One region of the Proteus sp. CA142267 genome, then DNA from elsewhere that is predicted to be linked to it. Evidence: riboswitches for the same ligand, from Rfam matches in the RefSeq annotation. Region 1 holds a riboswitch; the other holds the start of a gene.
The links. A riboswitch is a leader RNA that binds a small molecule or an ion and turns the genes downstream of it on or off. The one in region 1 is predicted to bind thiamine pyrophosphate.

Region 2: another riboswitch for thiamine pyrophosphate. It lies ahead of thiB (thiamine ABC transporter substrate binding subunit); the one in region 1 lies ahead of thiC (phosphomethylpyrimidine synthase ThiC).

What each region holds. Positions count from the first base shown of each region.
Region 1 is NZ_QPMG01000016.1:6,790-10,995, forward strand. It holds gene hemE (uroporphyrinogen decarboxylase) at 1-118, opposite strand, end outside; gene nudC (NAD(+) diphosphatase) at 207-992, opposite strand; gene C0T34_RS17595 (HAD family hydrolase) at 1,138-1,818, shown strand; TPP riboswitch at 1,863-1,985, shown strand; gene thiC (phosphomethylpyrimidine synthase ThiC) at 2,128-4,080, shown strand; gene thiE (thiamine phosphate synthase) at 4,064-4,206, shown strand, end outside.
Region 2 is NZ_QPMG01000005.1:73,277-77,482, forward strand. It holds gene ptsP (phosphoenolpyruvate--protein phosphotransferase) at 1-1,626, opposite strand, end outside; gene rppH (RNA pyrophosphohydrolase) at 1,635-2,165, opposite strand; TPP riboswitch at 2,278-2,375, shown strand; gene thiB (thiamine ABC transporter substrate binding subunit) at 2,440-3,453, shown strand; gene thiP (thiamine/thiamine pyrophosphate ABC transporter permease ThiP) at 3,453-4,206, shown strand, end outside.

The DNA.
Region 1 (4,206 bases):
GTGTTTCCTTATATTCAGGAAGATATCTGCCTGCCTGACGCATCATCCAAACTGGGGTGACATCAACAGGTTGGCGCAACAGCGCACGTAAATAGCGGTCGTTTTTCAACTCACTCATGACTAACTCCATTAACAGTAATAGGGCCGCAAAATCGCAGGCATTGTAACATGCTGGAAAAATAACTGTTGGCTGACAGCGCCTTTATTTAGTTTTTTTCTTTATCTTGTCTAATATTGGCTATCGTATCTTCTATCAAGCGTCTAGCAATCGTATCTGGCGGTGGGATCTGTGGTAATTGATCGTAACGATACCAAGCTGCACTCGTTAATTCTGAAGGATCGTGGCGTAGTTCACCACCATCATAGTCAGCTAAAAAGCCCATCATTAAGGAGTGAGGGAATGGCCAAGGCTGAGAGGATACATAACGAATATTGCGAATACGAATATTACTCTCTTCAAACACTTCACGGGCTACGGCTTCTTCTAAGGTTTCACCAACCTCAACAAAACCAGCAAGTACAGTGTAAAGAGGTGAATGTTTATGCCTAACATGATGTGCTAATAAGATTTTATCTTCATGGCGGATACCCACAATAATACAAGGGGCAATTTGTGGATAATAGCGTTCATGGCAGTTATCACATAAACATGCCCATTCACTCTCACTATGACGCATTTTGGAACCACAGTAACCACAAAAACGGTGAGAACGATAAAACTCAGCCAGTTGAACGCCACGACCAACTAATTTAAATAAGTTTTCATCCTGTGAAGCAATAAGCCTTGGTGAACACATGTCATTATCCATTTTTCCATGAATAAGCCAAACTGTTTCACCTTGCCATTCACCAACAATTTTGGCGTGCTGACCAATGAGATCCCAATCTTTAGCTAAGCCAAATGGAAGTTCGCCTTTAGGTAACCATACTCGTCCACCAAGACTGACTGTCCACCAGCCCTTTTCTGACCCTGATAATGTATATAAATGCATAACGACCATTCTATCCCAAATAATGATATAGAATAGAGGATACTCTTTTTAGCAATAACCACTCAATGAATTATGACTATCTTCTATAATTCATTAACATTCTTAAATATAAATATAAATTTTATTAATAGTAAGAACCGTTAGAATGACAGATAAAACAAAAAACAAAATTGCTATTTTTGATCTAGATGAAACACTTTTAGCAGGCGATTCTAGTCGCTTATGGACAAACTATTTGTGGGACAAAAATATAGTCACAGATCCTCATTTTTTAAAACTAGATGAACAAATGATCGCAGACTATTACGCTGAAAAACTGGATATAAACCAATATCTTTTTCAACATCTAGCATATTTTAAACATTATGATATAGATGAGATAAATCATTGGGTTAATGACTTCACTGAAACAAGAATCCAGCCTCTACTTTACCCACAAGGAATATCAATAATTACACAATATCGACAGCAAAACATTCCCGTTATAATTATTTCAGCAACAATGTCCTTTCTAGTTCATGCTATTGCAAAGCAACTCAATGCGGACGTTTCAATGGGTATTGATATGCAAATTAAGGACAATCATTACACTGGATTTATTGAAGGTATTCCTACATTTCGAGAAGGAAAAGTTGAGCGTTTAAACCAATGGAAAGAAGCCAATAACATTAATGAAACTTATATTTATTTCTATACTGATTCATCTAATGATCTCCCATTATGTTACCAAGCAGACCATGTTATCGCGGTTAATGCAGATAAAAAATTAACTCTAGTTTCAGATGAAAAAGCGTGGGAACAACAACATTGGGATTTAAATAAATAACCCATGTCGGACTTGTAGTTTTTAAAATCTTTCATATACTGGACGTCTTCTTGTCGGAGTGCCTAGTGTTTATAAGGCTATTATAAACACAGGCTGAGACCGTTAATTCGGGATCCGCGGAACCTGATCGGGTTAATACCCGCGAAGGGAACAAGAGTGATTCGACCTTTTGATAGCTTCATTGCGTATATTTTTTTACACACTTATATACACCTATCTGTCGATACTCCCTGCGACCTCCAGACAAGCATTTTTCTCAATATTCACCCGACAGGCAATTAGCCTGCATGATATTTATTAGGAAATGCTATGTCCCAAAATCAAACTATATCCGTTAAAGATATTTCACCAACAAACAACAAACATCGCCCACGAAAAGAGCAGCGTGATGCAGCTCAAGAGTTTATCAGCACTATTCAAGGTGTCAGTTTCCCAAATTCAAACCGCATTTACCTCGAAGGATCACGTACTGATATTCAAGTACCAATGCGTGAGATCCAACTTGATAAAACACTAGTAGGAGGATCAAAAGATTCCCCTGTTTTTGAAGATAATGAACCTGTACCTGTGTATGACACATCAGGCCCTTATGGCGATCCGGCTTCTCAACTTGACGTTAATCTTGGATTAAAAAAAATACGCCAACCATGGATTGATGAGCGCAATGATACTGAAGCACTTTCTCTTTTAAGTTCGGATTTCACCCAACAGCGCCTTGCCGACGCTGGATTAGAACATCTGCGTTTTCCTTTAAAGCCAAGCCCTAAAAAAGCGTTAAATGGAAAGAGTGTGACGCAATTGCATTATGCTCGCCAAGGTATTATTACGCCTGAAATGGAGTTTATCGCTATTCGTGAGAATATGGGCCGAGAGAGAATTCGTAGCGAAGTTTTACACCAACAACATGCAGGATTCAGCTTTGGTGCGCATCTCCCTGACAATATTACCCCTGAATTTGTACGCCAAGAAGTTGCTGCGGGCCGAGCTATCATTCCTGCCAATATCAATCACCCTGAATCAGAACCGATGATTATTGGGCGTAATTTCTTAGTGAAAGTGAATGCCAATATCGGAAACTCCTCTGTAACCTCCTCCATTGAAGAAGAAGTGGAAAAGCTGATTTGGTCTACACGCTGGGGTGCTGATACTGTAATGGATCTCTCAACAGGCCGTTATATTCATGAAACGCGTGAGTGGATCATTCGTAACAGCCCAGTTCCTATCGGCACAGTTCCAATTTATCAAGCACTCGAGAAAGTTAACGGTATTGCTGAAGATCTCACTTGGGAAATGTTTCGAGATACCTTGCTTGAACAAGCAGAGCAAGGCGTTGATTACTTTACTATTCATGCAGGCGTATTGTTACGTTATGTACCAATGACGGCAAAACGCCTAACGGGTATTGTGTCTCGTGGTGGTTCGATAATGGCGAAATGGTGTTTATCACATCATAAAGAGAATTTCCTCTACGAACATTTCCGTGAAATCTGTGAAATTTGCACAGCTTATGATGTTTCCCTTTCTCTAGGCGATGGATTAAGACCGGGTTCAATTCAAGATGCAAATGATGAAGCACAATTTTCTGAATTACATACCTTAGGTGAACTGACAAAAATTGCATGGGAATATGACGTTCAAGTCATGATAGAAGGCCCTGGTCATGTTCCAATGCAAATGATCCGTCGCAATATGACAGAAGAATTAGAGCATTGTCATGAAGCACCATTTTATACATTAGGTCCTCTTACTACAGACATTGCACCAGGTTACGATCACTTCACATCAGGTATTGGTGCAGCAATGATTGGCTGGTTTGGTTGTGCAATGCTCTGTTATGTTACCCCTAAAGAGCATCTAGGTTTACCTAATAAAGAAGATGTAAAACAAGGGCTTATTACTTATAAAATTGCTGCTCATGCCGCCGACTTAGCCAAAGGACATCCAGGAGCTCAAATTCGTGATAATGCAATGTCAAAAGCTCGCTTTGAGTTTAGATGGGAAGATCAATTTAATTTAGCGCTTGATCCTGAAACCGCACGCCAATATCACGATGAAACCTTGCCCCAAGCATCAGGAAAAGTCGCTCATTTCTGCTCAATGTGTGGCCCTAAATTCTGCTCAATGAAAATAACACAAGAAGTACGCGATTATGCGGCTGGCATGGAGCAAATGTCTCAAGCCTTTAAAGAGCATGGAAGTGAGTTATACCACAGTGCAGAAATCGCCAGTGTTGAGGTGACTGAAAATGAACAGATCCTCTAACACCCCTTTCGCATCAACAGAAAAAAAGCTTGGGCTTTATCCTGTTGTTGATTCTATTGAATGGATCGAACGCCTGTTAAAAACAGGCGTTACCACCCTGCAATTACGCATAAAAGATAAACAACC
Region 2 (4,206 bases), on a different contig from region 1:
CATTGCACGTAGCTGAATAAGGAAAATTTCAGGTTGATCGAGCAATATTCTTATTCCTCTCCAACCTAAGCAGGGATTTTCCTCATTAATTGGCATATAAGGAAGTTGCTTATCAGCCCCAATATCTAAAGCACGCAAGACAACGGGTTTATCAGGAAAAAAAGAGAGGATCTCACGGTAGCGATTTTTCTGTTCATCTTCTGAAGGAAAACCACTTTGTAGCATAAAAGGGATTTCTGTTCGATATAAACCAACGCCATCAATTCCCACACTAATGCGTTGTTCATACTTTATATTTAATCCCGCATTCAGTTGAACGCTAACTGTCTCACCATTTTTTAAAACCGCTTGCTGTTCAAGCTGCTCTTCTGCAATTTGGCTTAATACGCTCTCTTCATCAATAATTTGTTTATATTCCTGAGTAATAAAAGGCTCGGGCTCGATAAAAATCTCACCACGATAACCATCAAGAATAAGCATTCGATTATGTAAAAGCTCAGGCTGAATATCCGCACCCATAATTGCGGGTATACCCATTGCTCTAACAAGAATGGCAGAATGCGAGTGAGTTGCACCATCTCGAACAATTACACCAGCAAGCTGTTGCTCTGGTAGCTCTGCCAATAAACTTGCACTTAATTCATCAGCCACCAAAATAAAACGTTCTGGCCAAATATTGGTTGAGCTAAGATCATCATCTAAATGGAATAATAACCGGCGCCCTAATGCTTTAAGATCAGAAGCTCGCTCTCTCATATAACCATCTTTCAGGCTAGAGAACTGGGCTGCAACTTTCTCAACCACCACTTTAACCGCCCATTCCGCAACATACCCTTGTGTAATGATTGCGGTCATTTTATGTTTGAGCTGAGGATCGTTAAGTAAATGCGAATAGAGATCAAAAATGGCGGCACTCTCTTTTTGTGCATTCGCCATAAAGCGCTTACTAAAGCGGCGACATTCTGCGGTAGCATCTTCTAAAGCCACCGTAAGTCGATTTAATTCTGCTTTTATATCAAGAGCACTGGCTTTAAAAACATTTTCAAGGACAGGTTGAGAGACTTCTTGCCAGCCATAAGCCATGACCACGCCAGTAGAAACTGAAAGTGCTTTAATACGACTTTGACGATATTGTCCAAAAAGTCCTTTAGTTTGTACTTGCGATAATGTGGCACCAAGCTGTGTCGCCAGCGTCACCATAAAAGATTCTTCGCTCTCATTAAATAAGCGACGCTCTTTTTGCTGAACGACTAATACACCAAGGAGTTGGCGACGATAAACGATAGGAACACCAAGAAAAGCGCGGAGATCGTCTTCTTTAACTTGAGGAAGGTATTTAAAGCTAGGATGTTCACGAATATCAGCGAGGTTAATAAGCTCTGAAAGACGCCCCACTTCACCAACAACACCTTCATCAAATGAAAGGCTAACGGCTCGCCCTCTAGGTTTTTTTAACCCTTTGGTCGCCATAAGATAAAAACAACTACGTTGTTTATCGGCAAGATAAATAGAACACACATCCGTGTGCATTGCCTGACACGTTTCCTTGACTAAGAGTTCAAGCGCTTCTGGAAGCCCAGCTGCCATAGCCACTTTTTCTACAATTTCTCGCAAACGTGTCAGCATAGTGTTATCTAATACCTTTTACGCCGATATCCATACGATGGACGCGGTAAAGACACTTGTTCTTGCAATGACATGACTACTGGTGCGAACTCTTTCATGACACGCCGATAAACATCGCGTTTAAAAGAGACGACTTGTCGAACAGGATACCAATAACTCACCCAACGCCAGCCATCAAATTCTGGCGTTTTGCTTTGTTGAACATTAATGTCTTTATCATTACTTGTTAACTGCAAAAGGAACCAACGCTGTTTTTGTCCAATACAAACAGGTTTTGTGTCCCAACGCACCAAACGCTTAGGTAACTTGTAACGTAACCAGTTACGTGTGGAGGCAAGAATTTTGACATCCTTGCGACTTAACCCAACTTCTTCGAACAACTCTCGGTACATTGCCTGCTCTGGCGATTCTCCAGGGTTAATCCCTCCTTGAGGAAATTGCCATGAATGTTGCCCATAGCGACGAGCCCAAAGCACTTGCCCTTGCCGATTACAAATTACAATCCCTACATTCGGGCGGTAGCCATCATCATCGATCACTAGACTACCTCAATAACCAAATTTGAAAGATAACTCATTGTTTCATACTACTCACAGACGGTAAACCTCTATCAACAGACTTTGCATGGCGCGCGTATTTATCTACAATGGGAAAGTCTCAACGGGGTGCCTTTCTATTTCTAGGCTGAGAAAAACTCGTGGAACCTGATCCAGCTAATACTGGCGTAGGGATTTGAGTCAGGATGTTGCAATACTTATTGGTTTGCCATCCTCACTCCTCAGATCCTACCTGACTTTTACTGAGGAACTAAACGTGTTAACTAAATCACTTCGCTTTACTTTCCTGCTCGGCGCACTAGGTATTATGAGCACTTTTTCGACTCAAGCTTTAGCACAAAAACCCACACTCACTGTTTACACTTATGATTCATTTACCGCAGATTGGGGGCCAGGACCTGCAATAAAAAAAGCGTTTGAACAACAATGTGATTGTGAGTTAAAACTGGTTGCCCTGTCTGATGGTGTGTCTCTACTTAATCGCTTACGTATGGAAGGTGATAAAAGTAAGGCGGATATTATTTTAGGATTAGATAACAATTTGATCCACGCAGCAAAAGAAACTGGGCTTTTCGCACCAAGTAATATCGATACATCTAAACTCACCTTACCTGAAAAATGGACTGACGATACTTTTGTGCCTTATGACTACGGTTACTTTGCTTTTATTTATGATAAAAACCGTATCCAAAATCCGCCCAAAAGCATGGCCGAACTGCTAAACAGCAAAGAAAAATGGAAGATACTCTATCAAGATCCTCGCACCAGTACTCCTGGTTTAGGTTTAATGCTATGGATGCAGTCACTTTATCCTGAAAACACCGCGACTGAATGGAAAAAATTGTCAGAAAAAACATTGACCGTCACTAAAGGTTGGAGTGAGTCTTATGGCTTATTCTTAAAAGGTGAAGGTGATTTTGTGCTGAGTTACACATCATCTCCAGGTTATCACATCCTAGCAGACAAAAAAGATAACTATGCGGCAGCGATTTTTGATGAAGGACACTACTTGCAAGTCGAAGTTGCCGCAAAACTTAAATCGAGCAAACAATCTGAACTAGCACAGCAATTTATGCAGTTTATGTTAACCCCTGCATTCCAAGAAACTATACCGACTACCAATTGGATGTATCCTGTTATAGATATGCCATTGCCAGAGGTCTATTCTTTAATGCCTAAACCTGAAAAATCATTGCAATTTGATGCAGAAATTGTCGCAAAAGAGCGCCAAACATGGACGCGTAATTGGCAATCTGCGGTTAGTCGCTAATGGGAAGATGGCTTATCCCGGGGCTGTGTGCCTCGGGTTTATTGCTTATCGTGGCGTTATTGTCATTTGGCGCATTGTGGTTTAATGCACCAAGTGGTGAGCTGTCCTCGATTTTTGCTGATGAATATTTATGGCATGTCGTTCGTTTTACTTTCTGGCAAGCCTTTTTATCCGCCCTATTTTCAATATTACCTGCTATTTGGCTCGCCAAAGCACTCTATCGACGCCAATTTAAAGGGCGAACACTGTTTTTACGCCTATGTGCCATGAGCCTTGTGTTACCAGTTTTAGTCGCCCTTTTTGGCATTTTAACGGTTTATGGCAGAGTAGGATGGATTGCTCAAATTTGTGAATGGCTAGGGATCGACTACCAATTTACGCCTTATGGTTTGCAAGGCATTTTATTAGCTCACATCTTTTTCAATATGCCATTAGCAACCAGAATGCTATTACAAGCACTTGAAAGCATCTCATCAGAGCAACGCCAATTAGCCTCACAATTAGGCATGAATGGCTGGCAACGTTTTCGCTTTCTGGAATTCCCTTATTTATGGCGACAAATGCTCCCCACAGCATCACTGATTTTTATGCTCTGCTTTGCAAGCTTTGCTACTGTGTTGGCTTTAGGTGGAGGCCCCGCAGCAACAACGGTTGAACTCGCTATTTATCAAGCATTAAGTTATGACTACGATTTACATCGTGCTGCGCTTTTAGCCCTGATCCAGCTTTTTTGTTGTTTAGGCTTAGTGCTTA